DNA from 2 places in the Cupriavidus sp. P-10 genome. Region 2 is predicted to be linked to the other one. Evidence: predicted binding sites of a transcription regulator. Region 2 holds the regulator's gene; the other holds the start of a gene.
The links. The regulator FNR, encoded in region 2, switches genes on or off when oxygen is low (the NO sensors DNR and NnrR bind a similar motif). The targets are predictions, from matches to a motif close to TTGATNNNNATCAA.
Positions count from the first base shown of each region.

Region 1 (9,714 bases), on a different replicon from region 2:
GCGGATTCAGGCGCGCCGTCCGGTGAAGACCCGCGAGCTCAAGGTGTCGACGCGCACGCTTGAGGTGGTGTTTTTTCTACGCGTGACACTGCTCGAGTTGACCGATTCGCTGCTCTATCAAATCGGACGTCGCGTTTCCGATCTGGTTCGGTACGCTTACAACAAGACCACAACGAAACAGGCTCGCTCGGCAGTTGAATACCGACAACAACTGGTTGCGATCAAAGCGCTCGTTCGCGACAATACGCGTCCGGCGGAAGCCCGACTTGCAGATATTGAAGCACTGCTTGGGGAACTACAGGACAAGCCTCCCGCCAGCCATGCAGCCAGCGTGCGCGAAACGCTGACTGATGACAACCGGCGCATCCGTAGTCTCCTTGCACCCCTATGTGAACTGGAATTATCGGGCCGAGAGGCAGAACCAAGCCTGCAGCAACTCGAGCTTATCGCCAGGCTGCGCGTTAGCGGCGCGACGGAGTTGCCCATTGACCACGGAGTGCCGATTAGCGCCAACTGGCGCGCCATGGTCGACTGCGACGATCGTAAACGTGCACTGCGCGCTTTGGAAGCCGCCGCGATCACGAGCTTGCGCAAAGATCTGCGCCGCGGATCGGTGTGGATCAACCACAGTCTATCCTTTCGTGAACGTGACCAGATGCTGATTCCGCCGTCAGATTGGGAGTCCGAGCGAGGCCGACACCTATCGTTATTGGGTCTACCAGCTACAGCGGATCCCTTTCTCGAGCGATTGACTGAGAACCTGAAGGCCGGCCTCGCGGCGCTGGAGGAAGCTCGCGAAGCCGGCCGCGTGACAATCGGCAAGGATGGCGCTCTGCACCTCTCGGCACTTGAGGCGCTACCGACGGACGGGGTACCGAGGCGCACACGCGACCTGCTGTTCAAGGCGATCGGCACAGCTCAGTTTGCGGATCTGATGATGGAAGTGGATGTCCACACGAGCTTTAGCGAAGTACTGCTGGCACGGAAGGCACGCGATGCCAACGAACTTGTCTCGCTCTACGGTGCACTGATGGCACACGGCACCGAGATCGACGCGAAAGGCGTTGCCGCTATGATTCAGCAAGTCGATGCTGCGGCGATTTCGAACACAATGCGTGTGCTTGAGATGTCGGGACGGCTGTCGCGAGCCAACTCGCGCGTGGTTGAGTTTCAACGTACGCACCCCATCACGGAGTTGTGGGGAAGCGGGCAGCGAGCCTCGAGCGACTCGATGAGCCTGGATACTTCACCTCATCTGTTTTATGCTCGTGTCGATCCGCGTAGGCGCACGCATGCAGTCGGTATCTACACGCATGTCCTGGATCAGCATGGCATCGTGTACAACCAGCCGATCGTCCTTAACGAGCGCCAGGCGGGGGTCGCAATTGAAGGGGCAGTGCGCCACAGCGACACGCGCGAAGACGGCGGCCTTCTCGCGCTTGCCGTTGATACGCATGGATATACGATTATGGGGATGGCCGTATCGAAGCTGCTCGGCTTCGATCTATGCCCGCGGCTACGCAATTTGTCGGAGCGCAAGCTCTATCTGCCACGGGGTATGGAGATAGCCAAAGATCTTGCTCCCATAGTGGATCATGGTATCTCACTGAAGCCTATTCGCGACGGCTGGGACGGGCTGCTGCGGCTCGTTGCATCAATCAAGTCAGGGCGTGTCAGCGCTGTGGTCGCGTTGCAGCGATTCGGCAGCGCAGCCCAAGGAGATCCGATTTATCGGGCGGCGGAACAACTTGGCAAGCTGCTGCGCACCCTGTTCCTGTGCGACTATTTCAGCAACGTCGAGTTTCGCCGAGAACTACATGCACTACTCAGTCGCGGTGAGTCGGTGCACGAGCTCCAGCGTACGATCTATACGGGAAAGGTCACGCCGGAGCGCGGCCGTCGTCGTGACGAAATGATCGCGATTTCTGGCTCCTTGACCCTGCTGACGAACCTGGTGATTGCCTGGAACACGCAGCGCATGCAAGCGACAGTCGACGCGTGGCGTGGCAAGGGACAGCGAGTCGACGACGATTGGCTGCGACGAATGGGGCCGGCGCATTCGTCGCATGTGAACTTTCGGGGCACGTTGCGATTTCCCCTTGAGCAGTACCAGGACATGCTGCTCGAAGCGGCGCCCTGGCAGCGTGCGACAGGATCGTGAGGGCCACCTTCGAGGAGGAGGCAAGATGGACATCAATACCGACGCAGTCGACGAGGTCGTCCTCGCGCTGCTCTACCTCAATTTATGCGGCGAGAATCGCGCCTGGAAAAGTTTTGACTGGGACGCGCTGAATCGCTTGCACGACAAAGGGCTCATCGGGGATCCGGTGAACCGGGCGAAGTCGGTGTGGCTAACCGACGAGGGCCTCGGCGAGGCCGAGCGGATGTTCACGAAATACTTCGTCCGCGCTGGCGACTAGTCCAATGCGTCATTGAAAAAGCACCCCATTCATGGTTAGATCAGGTGCATGGGAAAAATGAATCTGAGCGAGCTCGAGCGTGAACAATTGCTTTCGGCGACTCGCAGCCGAACCATTCGGGCAGCCGACGCGCGCCGGGCCAAGCTGATCCTGATGCTTGACGACGGTGAGTCGCGCGACGCGATCATTGAGCGGCTGGGGTGCGATTCGCGTTTCATCTCGCGTTGGTCGAGTCGGTTTCTGGCGGAGCGACTGGCGGGCTTGTATGCGCGCCATCCTGGACGAGCGCCCATGCAGCCGCCTGAGAAACTCGAGGCGCGTGTTCTGAGCTACACGCTCAAGCGCAAGCCCTTGGACGGATCGACGCACTGGAGCAGCTACAAGCTTGCCGCGGAGCTGGGTGACGTGTCCATCTCGGCCGTGCAGCGCATCTGGCGCAAACATGGCGTGCGCCCGCACAGGTTGGAGCGGCACATGATTTCCAACGATCCCAACTTCGAAACGAAGGCTGCAGACGTGATCGGGCTGTATCTGAACCCGCCCGCGCATGCGGCGGTGTTCTGCGTGGATGAGAAGACCGCGATCCAAGCCCTGGATCGCAAGGATCGGATGCTGCCACTGTCGCCAGGACGTGCCGAGAGCCACGGCTTCGAATACAAGCGTAACGGCACGCTCAGCCTGTTTGCCGCACTCAACACGGCAACCGGGGAGGTGATCGGCAAGACTGCGCCACGTCATACCAGTGAGCAGTTCGTGGCCTTCCTCACTGACGTTGTAGCCAGTCAGCGACCGGAGCAAGAAATCCACGTCATCTGCGATAACGTGAGCAGTCACAAGACCGAGCGCGTGCGCGACTTCCTCAGCGAACACCCCAACGTCCACATGCACCACACGCCGACCTACACGTCCTGGCTCAATCAGGTCGAAAACTGGTTTGCGCGCATTCAGCGCGATGTGATCGCACGAGGCGTCTTCACTTCGGTGAAGGACCTGGATCGCAAGCTGATGCGTTATATCCGTCAACACAACAAGAATCCCAAGCCAATCAAGTGGAAGTACGACGATCCATCGCGGCGAATTCGCCCGGTGCCAATTCAATGACGCGATGGACTAGCAAGTGGTTAGCAGGAACATATGCTCTATGGTGCACAAACTTGCAGCGCGCCTTTCTGCATTGTCCAAGGGCTCTCGGGCTGCGTTTGCTGGCAAGGCTGGCGCCAGATTTTGCATCGAAAGGCAGCAAGCAGGTGAACTTGATGATTTCCTAACACTTTGATTTGTAAAGGTAATTAGTTTCTTACCGCCAGATTTTGCACGGAAAGTACTACAAGGGCTTCCCCGTTGGCGCAAGACGTCAATAAGATTCCTTTGCATGCGGAATTTGCCTGCTAAGCGTGTGTGAGGAGGTGAAGGACTGCAGTACTACAAACGGTCATAGTGGGCCGCTGGCCCGGACCCTGATGTAAGACGCGCGCGAGGGCCTCGTTCGATTATCGGGCTTGGTGTCCCCTGACTTTCCCAGGTATGCCTCGCGCGGGTCCAACCCGCTTCACATCAACGCTGGCAGTGCAAGTGTTCGTGAGTTCCGCTGTAGCTCTTTGAAAGCTGGTTGATCGAGTTATCTGCGCTTACGCATGTTTGAAGGCATCGCCATATTTCAGCATGGCCCACGCCATTCTCGCGTTCTTAGCTGCAATGGCGACGGCTGCTCGCCAGTAACCGCGGCGTTCTATCAGGTCTCTTACCCAGCGGCTATATCGATCCTGCTTGTCGCCCAGATTTGCCATGACCGCGCGAGCTCCGAGTACCAGCAGCGTACGCAAGTAAGCGTCTCCGGCTCTGGTGATGCTGCCCAAGCGCTGTTTGCCACCGCTGCTGTGCTGTCCCGGCGTCAACCCTATCCAAGCCGCCAATTGGCGGCCGTTTCTGAAGTCGTGTCCCGCCCCGATGCTTGCCGCCAGGGCACTAGCCGTAGTCGGCCCGACCCCGCGCAGCTGCATCAGGCGCTTGCTGCGTTCGTCTTCACGGGCAATCTCGCTGATAGCTTGATCATACTCGTCCAGCTTCTCTTCCAGCCTGCCCGCATGGTTCAGCAGGTCCTGGATGCATCGACTCGCCCAGCCGGGCAAGGCTTCCAGATGGGGCCGATCTCCTTGCGCAGTCGCTCCGGCTTCTGCGGCAATACCACACCGAATTCGGCTAGCAACCCCCGCAGGCGGTTGTAAGTAGCTGTCCGCTCTTCTACAAATCCCTGTCGGGTTCGATGCAAGCTCAGGGTTGCCTGCTGGTGCTCGTCCTTGACCGGCACAAAGCGCATGCTCGGTCGCGTCACGGCCTCGCAGATGGCCATCGCGTCGGCTGCGTCATTCTTGCCGCGTTTGCCGGACATCCGGTAAGGCGCCACCAGTCTCGGCGACATCAGCTTGACCGTGTGTCCGTGCTGGCGAAACAGCCGCGCCCAGTAATGCGCGCCGGAGCAAGCTTCCATGCCGATTAGGCAAGGCGGCAACTGCGCAATCAACGGCACCAGCTGATCGCGTGCGACCTTCGGCTTGACCAGCATGGCCTTGCCGGCCTCGTCGACGCCATGAATGGCGAATACGTTCTTGGCGAGATCAATTCCAACGGTAACGATAGCCATGGACTTCCCCTTCGTTGGTTGTGATGCAGCTTCAACACGCCATCATGGCACGTCGGTGCCAACTGGCGGCTTCCGCCGCAACCTCGGGACGGGGAAGTCCCTTCCATTCGATTACCCCGGCAAGCGCCAGATCGACCCGACGTGAGGCCTCGGCGAGATTGCAGAAGGCCGGTCCGTGAATTGGCATCTTCGCCAGCTTCGCATCGTGCGACGCAGGTGCCTGTTCGAGCCGCCCCGCTTGATGGCAGGCTGGAGCCGCTCAATGAGACATCAATACGGGCACAGTCATAGACTCCAGGAGCGTGCGCGTCATGCCGCCCAAAACGATTTCACGGAGGCGGGTATGCCCGTAGGCACCCATCACAATGAGATCGACATCACGGTCAGCTGCAAGCGACAGCAACAGCTTGCCGGTCTCATCGCCGCCTCCGTTTACCACTGGCTCCTCATGGCTTGCTTGCACGCCATGACGGGAAAGCCAGGCCACCGTATGTTTCACCGGCGATAGCCACGGATCGCGCAATACCCCCGGCTGCAGGTAGGAAACGATATGAACATTATCCGCTCGTCGAAGGAGTGGCAGCGCGTCGCGGATCGCACGGGCCGCTTCTCGGCTGCCATTCCATGCCACCACAACGTTCTTGCCAACACTAGAGAATCTACCTGCATAAGGGACCACAAGAACAGGCCGGCCGCAGTGTAGAACGACGGATTCAACGAAGTGATCCTCTGCGAAGGCCTCTTCGTCATCCGGATCTCGTTGCCCGAGAATCAGCAGATCAGCAAGATGGGCATCGGCTTGTACCGTGGAAACCGTGGTCCAGTCTGGTGCCCGCCATTCGGCAGTTACCGCAGTACCTTTTGTAGCACCTTCGAAAGCCTGACGGGCCCAATCTTCAATCTGTCTGTGCCATTCTTTATACGAAGCAAGGTATCGCTCGCCATCAGCAAAATAGCGAATTGCTTTCGGGTCGGGGTTACCTGCAGCGAGCAGCCCAATCAGCGCAGCGTGGAACTCTAGAGCAAGCTGGGTTGCGAGGTGCAGACGCTGGTGCACATGACGGCTCGCATCCAGATGCACCATGATCGTGGCATAGTCCATGGACATTTCCTCCTAGCGGCTGCAGACCGCATGTTCAATCTAGAACTTGGGCATAGACAGGGCTTGTCGAACGTCAAAGCCAGTACGCGAAACATGGCTGGTTGACTTGTGTAGCTTGCTCAGTGCGATGTGCTCCGAAAGGAGTACGCGTCGCTAAGCCGGTTGACTCATGCCGCAGCAGCGCAATTCGGAGCGAAATGGACGGCGATCGCCAGGAGGACAAGGTCGGCATACTCAACGCCATCGCGACAGCCGCGGACACGGGCCAGCCCAGGACACCAGATGGCCGTCACTGGGAAAGCGTGTCATGTCGACGAGGCAATGACATAGCCCGTGCGTGAGGCATAGGCAGTTGCTTCAGTTCAATGCGCAGTTCGACGGGATATCCATCGACCCGATGGAGTGGTGACAGCCTCTACAGCCTCACAACGCGGCTCTGCAAGGGTTCGTCGAGCGCTTCCCCCTGATCTGTTCGATGTTGCGCGGATAATCCGCGGACGCCACAGCGCCGCTTGCGCGCCGAAGGGTTCGCATTTTGAGACCTCAGGGGTGCAGAGAGGAAGTCCCTTGCCACCCAGTTACTCGCGCAGCCTCAGATAAACGTGGCCCATAATGCGTCTGGGTCTCGCAGACCAGTCGGTGCTGATCCCCGGGGGAGTGCGGTACGTACGCACGTAGAAGAGCTTTAGGCACTGGAATCCCAATTGTAAAAGCTTGGCCACCTGCCGCAAACTCGATGGAGCCACCATGACTCGCTGGTACTACAGCTCTCGTACGCGGTTTCTGCCTTCCTGACCTGCAAGCCGTTCGCTCTGCTGCACCCCGGCTTTTGCGAGATTTTATCACCATAGCAGCTATGGGGCTCTTGCTTGCGCACGCGACGATTCAATGGCGAATATCACCAACATGCCGCCCAGGATTGAGACATTCTTCAGAATGTGGTTAAGCTGATTCAGGAAGTCTGCCGGATCGGCGCGCCAGAAGCCGTGGAAGATGATGGTCGTGGGCACCAGGAACAGTGCAAGAAGCAACGCGCCCAACCGTGCGTTCCAGCCCGAAATCAGGGTTAGCCCACCACCAATTTCAATCACGATGGTTAGCACCAACAGCAAGACCGGAGTCGGTAGCTCAGCGCTGGCAATCCACGCAGAATAGGCCGCGAAGCTGCCAATCTTCAGGAGTCCGGAAAGTAAAAAAAGGGAGCCAAGAAGTGCGCGACCGACAGAGTACGTTCGTGAAACGATCGTGGGCGCGAGCGACATCGCGGTCATGACCATGATAATTCTCCGGAATCAAACAGCGCCAGCAGGCGTTGCTTATCGGCCAAATGGGGAACGGATTGCTGGTGTCAGGAGCTAGCCCCCAATCAGGAGTCCGGCTCTTTTCCTTGCCAATGCCGTCTCAAACGTGCCGAAGCAGCTTCCACCAAAGCGGGCCTGCGACCAGCCAGACAACCACGTAGATCAGGCTCATCAGAGGCCTTCCACCTTGCACCCGGGTGAGACGTAGCCAGCGCCGAACATGACCGGACCGGAACTCATCGACCTTGCTTTCCTCCCGCCTATGCCTCGGCGCGACACGGCCGTTGGATAGTATGCAGTGGTCGGGGGTGCAATCCTTGTGAGGCGGTGCTTCGTTTCAAGATAGCAGCGAGCCGGCGCAGCCCTTTGATCAACGTCAATGGGCGCCATCGGGAGGACGCGGGCTTTGCACGGGCCGGCGAAGACCACCAGCGTCTTGATCCGCTTCGACGCTCCCGGGTACGAACGCTCAGAACTCTAAATCACGACCGATGCACTGCACTACAGTGCAGGTTTGTCTCATGGTATGCGTACCTGCTGCAACACTTCGTCGAAGGCGTTAACCCGGATCAAACCTAGCCGTGGAAGTTCCAGGTCGACGATGACTAGAGCGTCGCCGACAGCGAGACCGCGAAGAACAGCGCATGCAACCTGCTTTGGGGTCCGCGTCTGGCCATCCCAGCAAAGCGCGACAGCATGCGAAAGATGACCTAAGAAGGCGTACAGCAAGAATGGTGGCATGCGCTTGTGCGAATCAGGCATCAAATTCAAAGTCGTCCACCTGTCCATAGTTGGGATCGTTCCAAAAAAAATTTGTGCACCGCAAAAAAAGAGATGGCGCTTCGGTCACGGACACACAGCGTTCTCCCGGGTCGAGGGCCTGAATAGCGCCACGCATGTTGCTGCCAGCATCGATTTCAGTGGCAGCTATGGTGGTCTTACTCTTTACTGTTCATTGATAATGAAAAGCCAGAGCGCGGTGCCGTCACTGCGGCGTGCGGTCTGGCATGGCGTTGGGTGGAGAGCGGGCCATGGCGTTACTGCTGCTATTCGCATTGTTCACCAAGCATCTCGTGTGCGACTTTCTGTGGCAGCCGAGCTGGATGCTGGCCGGCAAGGGTGACTTCCGGAGCCCGGGTGGCTATGCCCACGCGGGGCTACATGGCCTGTGTACTGCTGTGCTGCTCGGCGGCTTTGGTGTAACCCATTGGCTCGGGCTGGGGATCTTCGACGCCGTCGTCCACTACATGGTCGACCACTGGAAGGTGCGCCTCGGCCGACGCGCCAATTTGACGCCAAACTTGCCGCAGTACTGGTGGGCATTTGGCGTGGACCAGTACGCGCACGTGCTGACTTACCTCGCCGTGGTCTGGCTCGCTGGGAGACTGAACTGATTCGTCGGCCGCCTGCCACAGCATCGTGCGCCGAACGGTGCAGAGCACCGCCAGTGCCCATCTAAACCGTAAGTTCGAGTACGGCCTGACGCTGGTGAACCTGCAGGTTGGAGCTTTGCGGCGCCGCCGATCTAGCGCCCTGACGCTATCGGTTGCACCATTGCAGTTGCCTGCGAGGCCTGCTGTTAGTGTGAGAACAAAACAGGAACTTCGGCGTGGCGCATCAACGTCCGCGTTGTCCCGCCGATCACAAGCTCCCGCATGCGGGAGTGCCCATAGCCCCCCGCCACCAGGAAGTCCGCGGCAAGCTCCCCGAGCACATCGCAGATAACCGGACCAACGGGCAAGGAAGTCTGCTCGGTCCGCACGGCAGCAACGATGCCATGACGCTGCAGGTAATGACGCAGCCCCGCGACCGGCTCCGATTTCGCATCTGGCCTGCCGGCCCGGTCCCAGACTCCAAGTATCGTTACCTGTCTGGCGCGAAGGAGCAGGGGCATCGCATCGGCTACCGCCCTAGCGGCCTCGCGCTGACCGTCCCATGCAATCACCACGTGGCCGCCATGCAGGCGGCGGACCTCGTTAGGCAGGACGACCACCGGCCGCCCCGCATTCAGCAGCACATATTCGGCCACCTCGGCCGTAAGCGATGGCACGACTCCCCCTGTGGTGGCCGGCCGCGCGAGCAGGACGATATCGGCCACGCGCGCCTCCTGTGCCAGGACCCAGCCGGTCTCCTCTGCCACGACATGATGCGAGAATGTGATCGCGGGTGTGGCATCAGCCAACGTATTGCCCAGTAACTCCCGGTACGACGCGATTTGGCTCAGCAGGCGGCGGCGCGCAAGTTCTGCGT
Region 1 covers NZ_AP025172.1:864,551-874,264, reverse strand. Annotated here, with positions in the region: gene CTP10_RS34005 (Tn3 family transposase) at 1-2,161, shown strand, start outside; gene CTP10_RS34000 (DUF6429 family protein) at 2,187-2,420, shown strand; gene CTP10_RS33995 (IS630 family transposase) at 2,469-3,521, shown strand; partial or broken gene CTP10_RS33990 (IS110 family transposase) at 4,049-5,061, opposite strand; gene CTP10_RS33985 (universal stress protein) at 5,321-6,163, opposite strand; gene CTP10_RS33980 (DoxX family membrane protein) at 7,018-7,440, opposite strand; gene CTP10_RS33975 (DUF3307 domain-containing protein) at 8,496-8,858, shown strand; gene CTP10_RS33970 (universal stress protein) at 9,044-9,714, opposite strand, start outside.
Region 1: a site for FNR is predicted at 6,227-6,240, ahead of CTP10_RS33985 (universal stress protein). Genes of this name have one in related genera too.

Region 2 (9,714 bases):
ACGCCGGCGTGCTGAAGTTCTCGACGCAAGACGAACTGGCGGCGCACCGTGCCGCGCAGGAGAAGATGCAGAACGAGATCTACGCCAAGTACCTGAAGATGGACGTCAAGCAGGTGGCGGGCGATCCGCAGGCGCGCGAGATCGGCCAGCGTCTTTTCCTTAACTACTGCGCGCAATGTCATGGTTCGGATGCGCGCGGCAGCCGCGGGTTCCCCAACCTGACCGACGGTGACTGGCTGTATGGCGGCGAACCCGAAACCATCCAGCAGACAATTTCCAAGGGCCGGAATGGTGTGATGCCGCCGTTCGCATCCACCATCGACGGCAAGCTGGCAGGCGACGTGGCACAGTATGTCCGCGCGCTGTCGGGACTTTCATCGGACCCCATCCGCGCCTCGCGTGGCGAGAGCACCTTCAAGTCGACGTGCGCGGCTTGCCACGGTGCCGGCGGCAAGGGCAACCAGGCACTGGGCGCGCCGAACCTCTCCGACAACGTGTGGCTGTATGGCAGTTCGGAAGGCAGCATCGTCGACGCGATCCTGAAGGGGCACAACAACCATATGCCGGCACATGAAGAGATCCTGACGCCAGAGCGGATCCGCATGCTGACGGCTTATGTCTGGGGCCTGTCCAATACCGGCGGGGGTGCCGGCCAATGACAGGCGACTCATCTGCGCGGGCGCGGGCCGCCCGCAGGAGAAACCATCCATGAACGCACCCGGGACCGAAGAAGTGGCCCGGGCGGCCGACCCCCAGCGGTCGGCCGCTGCGCCTGCCGAGACCTCGGATGAAACACTGTACGAGGTCCGCCGCAAGATCTATCCGCGCTCGGTCACGGGCGCATTCTCCAGTTGGCGTGTCTGGCTGGTCCTCTTCACCCAGCTGATTTACTACGGCACGCCCTGGCTCCAGTGGAACGGACGCCAGGCCGTGCTGTTCGACCTTGGCGAACGCAAGTTCTATATCTTCGGGCTGGTGCTGTGGCCGCAGGATGTCATCTACCTCGCCGTGCTGCTGGTCATTTCGGCGCTGGCGCTGTTCTTGTTCACGGCAATTGCCGGGCGGCTGTTTTGCGGCTATGCCTGTCCACAGACGGTCTATACCGAGATATTCATGTGGATCGAGCGGCGGATCGAGGGCGACCGGATCGCGCGCATCCGCCTGGATGGCGATCCCTGGAGCCTGCGCAAGCTGCGCCTCAAGGCCACCAAGCACTTCCTGTGGGTACTGATCGCCCTGTGGACTGGGTTCACCTTCATCGGCTACTTCGCGCCGATTCGTGAACTTGGCGGCGAGCTGGCGAGTTTGTCGCTGGGCCCGTGGCAGACGTTCTGGATGCTGTTCTACGCGTTTGCCACCTGGGGCAACGCGGGCTTCATGCGCGAGCAGGTATGCAAGTACATGTGCCCGTACGCGCGTTTCCAGAGCGTGATGGTCGACCGCGACACCTATGTCGTTACCTACGACATCGGCCGGGGCGAGCCGCGTGGCAGCCGTTCGCGCAAGACCGATCATCGCCAGGCGGGCCTGGGCGATTGCGTCAACTGCAGCATTTGCGTCCAGGTGTGCCCGACCGGCATCGACATCCGCGACGGCCTGCAGTATGAATGCATCGGCTGCGGTGCCTGCATCGACGCCTGCGACCAGGTCATGGACAAGATGTCCTATCCGCGCGGCCTGATCCGGTACACGTCGGAAAATGCCATGCGCAAGGCGCTGTCGGCGGCAGCGTCGCGCAAGCGCTTGATGCGCCCGCGTGTCATCATCTATTCGGTGGTGTGGGTTGCGCTGCTTGCGGGCTTCGTCGCTTCGATCGCGCTGCGCACGCCGCTGAAGGTGGACATCATCCGCGACCGCGGCGCGTTGGGCCGGGAAGTCGAGGGCCGCTGGATCGAGAACGTCTATCGCCTGCAGCTGATCAACACGACTGAAGGGCCGATGCACATCAGCGTGCGAGCCGACAGCGACGAGTTGAAAAACCTGACGGTCGAATACGACAAGCAGGCCGAGTCGCTGGCGCCGACGTCGAACCGGCTGTTGCCGATCCGCATACGCGTGCCGATCGAATACGCCGCGCAAGGCACGCACAAGATCCGCGTGACGGTGACCAGCGAAGCAACTGAGCGGGGCAGCGCCGAGATCCGGCAAACCACCAGCTTTATCGTGCCGCGCGACCTGTGACGCCAGGCGCTCGGTGCAGAACTTAAGGGGGCATGATGAATCAGCAAGGCAATCCGTGGTGGAAGGAGCCGTGGCCGTGGCTGTTGATGAGCGGCCCGCTGGTCGCGATGGTGGCGTGCGGCGTCACCATCTGGCTTGCGTCGTCGCATCCTGACATGCCGGTGCAGGGCGCGGCGCGTCATGGACTGGTGGTCGAGAAGGCGGAGGCAGTGCGGCCTCAGCCGAGCGCAGCGAGGCAGCCATGAGGTTGCGCTGGCTGATGTGGGTCTTGTGGCCGGGGTTCCTGATGGCGGGCTTCGCCACCGCGACGGTGTTCTCGGTCGTGGATCCCGGTGACCTGAAGTTCTTCGGGCATCCGATCGAGGCGTCGCGCGAATCGATCTATACGATGAGCTTCCTGCTGGCGTGGATATTCTGCGCGCTGTCCAGCGGCCTGACGCTGTACACGATGCCGACGCGGCTTAGCGATACCGACGAGCTGGAGTGAAGGGCGATGCTTGCGCCGCCCTGTGCGGCGCAAGCGCAATGCGGTGTGGTGTGGCGTGGGGAAGGGTCAGCAGCTACGGCTGTAGAGCTGCTTGATGCCGGCGAGATCCACCAGCTTCACGTGGCGCTGGCGAATCTGGATCAGGCCGGCTTCAGCGAAGCGCGAGAACAGGCGGCTGACGGTTTCCAGTTTCAGGCCCAGGTAGCTGCCGATTTCCTCGCGGCTCATGCGCATCACGAATTCGGTCGACGAGTACCCGCGTGCCGAAAGGCGCTCCGACAGGTTGATCAGGAACGCGGCCAGGCGCTCTTCGGCGCGCATCGAGCCGAGTGTCACCAGCATCAGCTGGTCGTGCGTGATTTCCTTGCCCATCAGCCGCAGGAACTGGTGCTGCAGCGAAGGCAGGTCTGCGGACAGGGTCTGGAGGTCACCAAGGCGGACTACGCAGACTTCGGTATCTTCCAGCGCGGTCGCGTCAGAGGCATGCTGCATTTCCCCCAGGCCGTCGAGTCCGACGATCTCGCCTGGCAGATGGAAACCGGTAATCTGTGAACGGCCGTCTTCGGTCGTGACGTGCGTCTTGAGCGTGCCGAAGCGAACGGCATAAACCGCGGTGAGGGGATCGCCCATGCGATACAAGGTCTCACCCTTATGGACCCGGATGCGTTCCTGCACCAGCGTGTCCATCTTGGTAAGGTCTTGCTGGGACATGCCAACCGGAAGGCACAGTTGCCCCATCGCGCATGTGGAGCAACGGGGCGACATTTCGGTGATTGGAATGGAGGTAAGCAATTGGAACCTGCAAGATTGGATGCGAGGGCGCGATCAGGACATTTTACCGTGCGATGTGATGCGGCAGGGAGCCAGATTTGACATTTGGTGTGCTAATTAGCGTTTTTATGCTGGCATTGCTGGGCGGCGTGCACTGTGCAGCAATGTGTGGCGGCATCGCGCTGGCAGTCGAACAACCACGTGGCAGCGTTGCGGCCATGACCTTCGTGCGCAGCCGTGCTGCCTGGGTCGGCGAGTTGCTGGCAATGCACCTGGGCAGGATTTCGACCTACATGATGCTAGGCGCGCTGCTGGGCGCGATCGGCGCCGGCGCGTGGAAGCAGGATTACCTGCCGTTGCAGCGCTGGCTGTTCGGTGCCGGCAGCGCCATGCTGCTGTGGTCGGGCTGGCGCCTGCTGCGCGGCAATGCCTTTACCGTGGCATGGCTGGAGCGGCTGGCGGCGCGGGCTGGCAGTGGCGTGGCGCGGCAGTTGGGCCGGCTAGGCGGCAACATGCCCGCGTTCGTGCGTGCGCATGGGGGCCTTGCCAGGCGCTACGGGGTTGGACTGGCCTGGGGGCTGGTGCCGTGCGGCATGGTCTATGGTGCGCTGACGCTTGCGCTGCTCGCCGGCAATGCCGGTTCCGGCGCACTGGTGATGGGCGTGTTCGGCGTCGGCACGCTGCCCAACCTGCTGGTGCTGTCGGGGCTGTCCGGCTACCTGCGCAGCCTGTCGCGGCGGCGCGCGGTGCGGGTGGGCGCGGGCGTGGCGGTCATGGCGTTCGGGGCCCTTGGCCTGGCGCGCGCGGTGTTGCTGCCACATTCGCTGGCAGAGCAGGGTTTCTGCCTGGTCTTTTGAGGCGCATGGGGCGCGCGGCGCAGCGAATGATGGTTGCGGGCAAGGGCGGGAATGCCATACAATCGCCAACATTGCGGTATCGCGCGGTGTTTTGTAAGCAACGGCGAGCAGCGCCAAGCGGCCTTCCTACCAGAAGGCACGCCCACGGCGGCGGGAAGCGTTGGTGGTTCGATGCCCGGCCCGGCCCGCGGTCCATCCGGTTCAAAAGATCAAAGCCCGGCTGGCACTGCGGTGTTGGAGATGCCGGCCTTGCTCCCGATACCCGTTTTTCTTGCGTCCGAGGCGTTCAGTTCGCCGACAGCAGCGTCCGGTTTTCGGATGTGCCACGCAAGAGGTTCGCTGACCGGCCCATGGCGGCATGCGAACGATCTCCTGCCGGAGTGACCCGGCAACTCGATGCAAAGAATGGAAGTGCACGGCTTGGATGCAGCAGGTATCCGGGTGAGCTGCGCAATGAGATGGCGATGGCATTGGCGTCGCTGTATCCAAAATCTCCGGTGCCCCGGATCCGTCCGGGAGCAGGTGCAAAGACAGGCTGCACACCATCAACATGAATACCCAAGAGGCGAAGATCGTCCTCGAGACGGCGCTGATCTGCGCGCAGGAACCTTTGCGCGTCAATGATCTGCGACGGCTGTTCGCCGACGATGTCGGCGCGGACACCGTCCGCGTGCTGCTGGAGGAGTTGCGCCAGGACTGGCGCCCGCGCGGCGTGGAGCTAGTGTCGCTGGCCAGCGGCTGGCGCTTCCAGAGCCGCCCCGAAATGCGCGAATACCTCGACCGCCTGAATCCTGAAAAGCCGCCGAAATATTCGCGCGCCGTGATGGAGACGCTGGCGATCATCGCTTATCGCCAGCCGGTGACGCGCGGCGATATCGAGGAAATCCGCGGCGTGACGGTTAGTACGGAAGTCATTAAGAAGCTGGAAGACCGTAGCTGGATCGAGGTGATCGGCCACCGCGACGTGCCGGGCCGGCCGGCCCTGTATGCCACCACCAAGGCCTTCCTGGACGACCTCGGGCTGCGCACGCTGGACGAGTTGCCGCCGCTTGAAGATGCCCAGGCGCAGGCGCAGGCAACGCTGCTGGATCAGCAGGCCATCGATTTCGAGGCGCTGGCGGCAGGCAAGCACGGTAGCGCCGATGAAGAGGCGTTTGCCGAGCCGGCGGGGGGCGAAGCATCCGCCGCCGGCGAGCCCGAAGTCACGGACGCCGGCCAGGCATCCACAAACGGCGAAATCGCCAACGGATTCGACCTGCAGCCGCACCAGCATGGGGCTGAGGAAATGGGCGCCGAAGGCGAACCGAACGAACCTGCCGACCCGGCCGAATCCGATCCGGACGGGGCGCGGGGAGAGCTGTTGGAAGACAGCGCCCCGCCGCACCCGAGCGAGCACGACGAGCGCGTGCCGAACTGAACAACATGCAACATCCGATAGTGAATACCTTGTCTGATTCCGTTGAGCAAGACGCCCGCAACGCGGGCGCACCCGCCGATTCCGGCGCCGCAGAACCCGGATCGGGCAGCGAAGCCGCGCCCCGCCGCAAGGGGCTGCGCCGCGGGCTGAGGAACCTGGTGGCGTCCCGCCGCCAGGCGGCGCAAGACCGCGATGCCGGTCGCGCCGAAGGCGCCGAGGTCGGTACGCCCGGCGAGGCCGCGGAAGCGACCGCCGCGCCGGCGGCGGCCGGCGGGCGCGGTGCCCAGCGTGGCCGCGGCAAGCGCAAGCCGGCGCAGGGCGATGGCGGCCAGCCGGTGCAGGCTCCGGTGGACAAGGCGCACAAGGCTGAGCGGGCTGAACGGGCTGAAAGGACCGAGAAGGCCGAAAGAGCCGAGAAGGCAGACAAGGGTGAACAGGCGGGCCGCAAGCGTAAGCCCAGCCCGCGTGGCGTCAAGCCTGCCGCGCCGGTCGAGGGGCAGGGCGCTGCCGGCCGCCAGCCGCAGGGCCGCCGCAAGGATGGTGCCAGGCCGCAAGGCCAGCGCAAGGGCCAGGGCGGCGGCGCCGACAAGGCCGCGTCCAGCAGCGAGGACCTGTTCCGCTTCGTGATTTCCGAGCAGTACGACAACGAAGACACGGTCATCCCGCGCACCAAGGCCAAGCCGGTGCGCGAACTGTCGGCCGAGGACGATGCGCCCAAGCTGCACAAGGTGCTGGCTGAAGGCGGCCTGGGCTCGCGCCGCGAAATGGAAGAACTGATCCTGCAGGGTCGGGTCTCGGTCAACGGCCTGCCGGCGCATATCGGCCAGCGCATCCTGCCGGCCGACCAGGTGCGGGTCAACGGCAAGCTGATCCACCGCAAGGTGTCGACCAAGCCGCCGCGCGTGCTGCTGTACCACAAGCCGGCCGGTGAAATCGTCAGCCAGTCGGACCCCGAAGGCCGTCCGACCGTATTCGACAGCCTGCCGCGCATCAAGTCCGGCAAGTGGGTGGCCGTCGGCCGGCTGGACTTCAATACCGAAGGCCTGCTGATCTTCACCACTTCGGGCGATATCGCCAACCGCTTCATGCATCCGCGCTACGGCGTCGAGCGTGAATACGCCGTGCGCACGCTCGGCGAACTGGCCGAAGCCGACCGCCAGCGCCTGCTGCACGGCATCAAGCTGGACGACGGCGAGGCCAACTTCCTGCGCATTGCCGATGGCGGCGGCGAGGGTGTCAACCAGTGGTACCACGTGGCGCTGACCGAAGGCCGCAACCGCGAAGTGCGGCGCATGTTCGAGGCGGTCGGCCTGACCGTGTCGCGCCTGATCCGCACGCGCTACGGCCAGTTCCTGCTGCCGCGCGGCCTTAAGCGTGGCCGCTGGCAGGAAGTCGAGCCCAATGACGTCAAGGCGCTGATGACTGCGGTCGGCCTGAAGGTACCGGGCAAGGCCGAGCAGTCGGGCAAGGGCGCGACCAAGGTCGGCGGACGCAAGCAGCGAACCGAAGCCGCGATTGCCGGCATGCCGATGCACACCGGGATGGATGGCCTGCCGCGCTACGAACAGGGCGGCGCCCGTGGCGGCAGCCGGGGCGGCCAGCCGGACCCGATGAAGACGTCGATGGGCTATATCAGCCACGGCCCCACGCTGCTGACCTCGCATGCGGCCAATCTCGGCGGCGGCCGCGGCCCCGGCACGCGCCAGGCGCGCGGGGGCGGTGGCACCGGCCTCGGCGGACAGGGCAAGCCGCCACGTCGTGGCGGTGGCGAAGCAAACGGAAATGTCATGCCGAAGGCCGCGAAGCCGGGCGGAAACCGCACCCAGCGCGGCGGCGGCGGCGGCGGCGGCGCCGGTGGTGGTGGTGGCAACCGCGGTGGGAACCGTGGGGGCAATCGCGGCGGCAACCGCTGAGTGTCAGATGCTGCGCATGGCGGGTGGAAGGCCCGCCGGCGCGGCAAGTAATCTGCGAGTATGTCTGGCTTTTGCCTTTTCGACATAATCCGCGTATAATTCAAGTCTATTCAAAAAGCCATCCTCGCCGAGGGTGGGCGAATGATGGGCATTGCGCCCATTTTTTTTTGGTTCGCCCGATTTCGGTCCTGCGCCCTGGCGCGGGCGGATGGCGGACAGGCAGCACTGCAGCAGGGTCGTCCCGGACGGCAGCGGCGGGTTTGCCTGCCACGGTGTTGATGGCCATTACTCGGGATAACAGTGCATCTGGCAGATTTGATCGAAACCACCCTTAACGGCATGGGATATGAGCTGGTTGAGCTCGAGCGTGCCCCGGCCGGATTGCTGCGTGTCTATATCGATCAGCCTGAAACCGGCATTGCCATCGAGGATTGTGAAAAGGTGAGCCGCCAGCTCACCCACGTGTTTACGGTCGAGAACGTCGACTATGAACGCCTCGAGGTCTCGTCGCCCGGACTGGACCGGCCGCTGAAGAAGCTGGCCGACTATGTCCGCTTTACCGGCGCCGAGGCGCGCGTGACGCTGCGCCTGCCGGTCAACGGGCAAAAGAACTTCACGGGCATCCTGCGCGAACCGACCGGCGAGACGGGCGCGGAGAAGGTCGGCCTGGAGTTCGAGGGCAAGGATGGCCCGGCACTGCTGGAATTTGCCGTATCCGATGTCGACAAGGCACGCCTGGTGCCGGTATTCGACTTCAAAGGAAATCAAAGAAAAGGGAACAAGCAATGAGCCGCGAAGTTCTGTTGCTCGTCGATGCGCTTGCGCGTGAGAAGAACGTCGACAAGGATGTGGTATTCGGTGCCCTGGAGGCGGCGCTCGCCTCGGCCACCAAGAAGCGTTTCGAAGAAGACGTGGATATCCGGGTCGCGATCGATCGCGAGTCGGGCGAGCATGAAACCTTCCGCCGCTGGCTGGTCGTTCCCGACGAGCAGGGTCTGCAGGAGCCGGACAAGCAGATCCTGCTGTTCGAGGCCCGCGATGAGAACCCCAGCATCGAACTGGACGACTATATCGAGCAGCAGATCGAGTCGGTGGAATTCGGCCGTATCGGCGCGCAGGCCGCCAAGCAGGTGATCCTGCAGCGCATCCGCGACGCCGAGCGCGAGCAGATCCTGAACGACTACCTGGATCGCGGCGAGAAAATCATGACCGGCACGGTCAAGCGCGCCGACAAGAAGGGCCTGATCGTGGAATCCGGCCGCGTGGAAGCGCTGCTGACCCGCGACCAGATCATTCCGAAGGAAAACCTGCGCACCGGCGACCGCGTGCGTGCTTATATCCTGAACGTGGACCGCGCCGCGCGCGGCCCGCAGATCGAGCTGTCGCGCACCGCCCCTGAGTTCCTGATCAAGCTCTTCGAAAACGAAGTGCCGGAAATGGAGCAGGGCCTGCTGGAAATCAAGGCCGCCGCGCGTGATCCGGGCGTGCGTGCCAAGATCGCGGTGGTGGCGCACGACAAGCGCATCGACCCGATCGGCACCTGTGTGGGCGTGCGCGGTACGCGCGTGACCGCGGTGCGCAACGAGATCGGCGGCGAGGCCGTGGACATTGTGCTGTGGTCGGAAGACCCGGCGCAGTTCGTCATCGGCGCGCTGGCACCGGCACAGGTGCAGTCGATCGTGGTTGATGAAGAGAAGCACTGCATGGATGTGGTGGTCGACGAGGAAAATCTCGCCGTCGCCATCGGCCGCAGTGGTCAGAACGTACGCCTGGCGTCCGAACTGACCGGCTGGCAGATCAACATCATGACGCAGGAAGAATCGGCGCAGAAGCAAGCCGAAGAGAGTGGTGTCGTGCGCAAGCTGTTCATGTCCAAGCTGGACGTGGATGAGGAAGTGGCAGACATCCTGATCGAGGAAGGCTTCTCCACGCTGGAAGAAGTGGCCTATGTCCCCATCAGTGAAATGATGGAGATCGAGGCCTTTGACGAAGACACCGTCAACGAGCTGCGCAACCGCGCGCGTGATGCGCTCCTGACGATGGAACTGGCCCGGGAAGAAAAGGTGGAAGAGGTATCGCAGGATCTGC
Region 2 covers NZ_AP025170.1:2,173,872-2,183,585, reverse strand. Annotated here, with positions in the region: gene ccoP (cytochrome-c oxidase, cbb3-type subunit III) at 1-659, shown strand, start outside; gene ccoG (cytochrome c oxidase accessory protein CcoG) at 709-2,181, shown strand; gene CTP10_RS10055 (FixH family protein) at 2,217-2,426, shown strand; gene CTP10_RS10050 (hypothetical protein) at 2,423-2,668, shown strand; gene fnr (fumarate/nitrate reduction transcriptional regulator Fnr) at 2,735-3,460, opposite strand; gene CTP10_RS10040 (urease accessory protein UreH domain-containing protein) at 3,538-4,296, shown strand; gene scpB (SMC-Scp complex subunit ScpB) at 4,847-5,713, shown strand; gene rluB (23S rRNA pseudouridine(2605) synthase RluB) at 5,719-7,626, shown strand; gene rimP (ribosome maturation factor RimP) at 7,927-8,415, shown strand; gene nusA (transcription termination factor NusA) at 8,412-9,714, shown strand, end outside.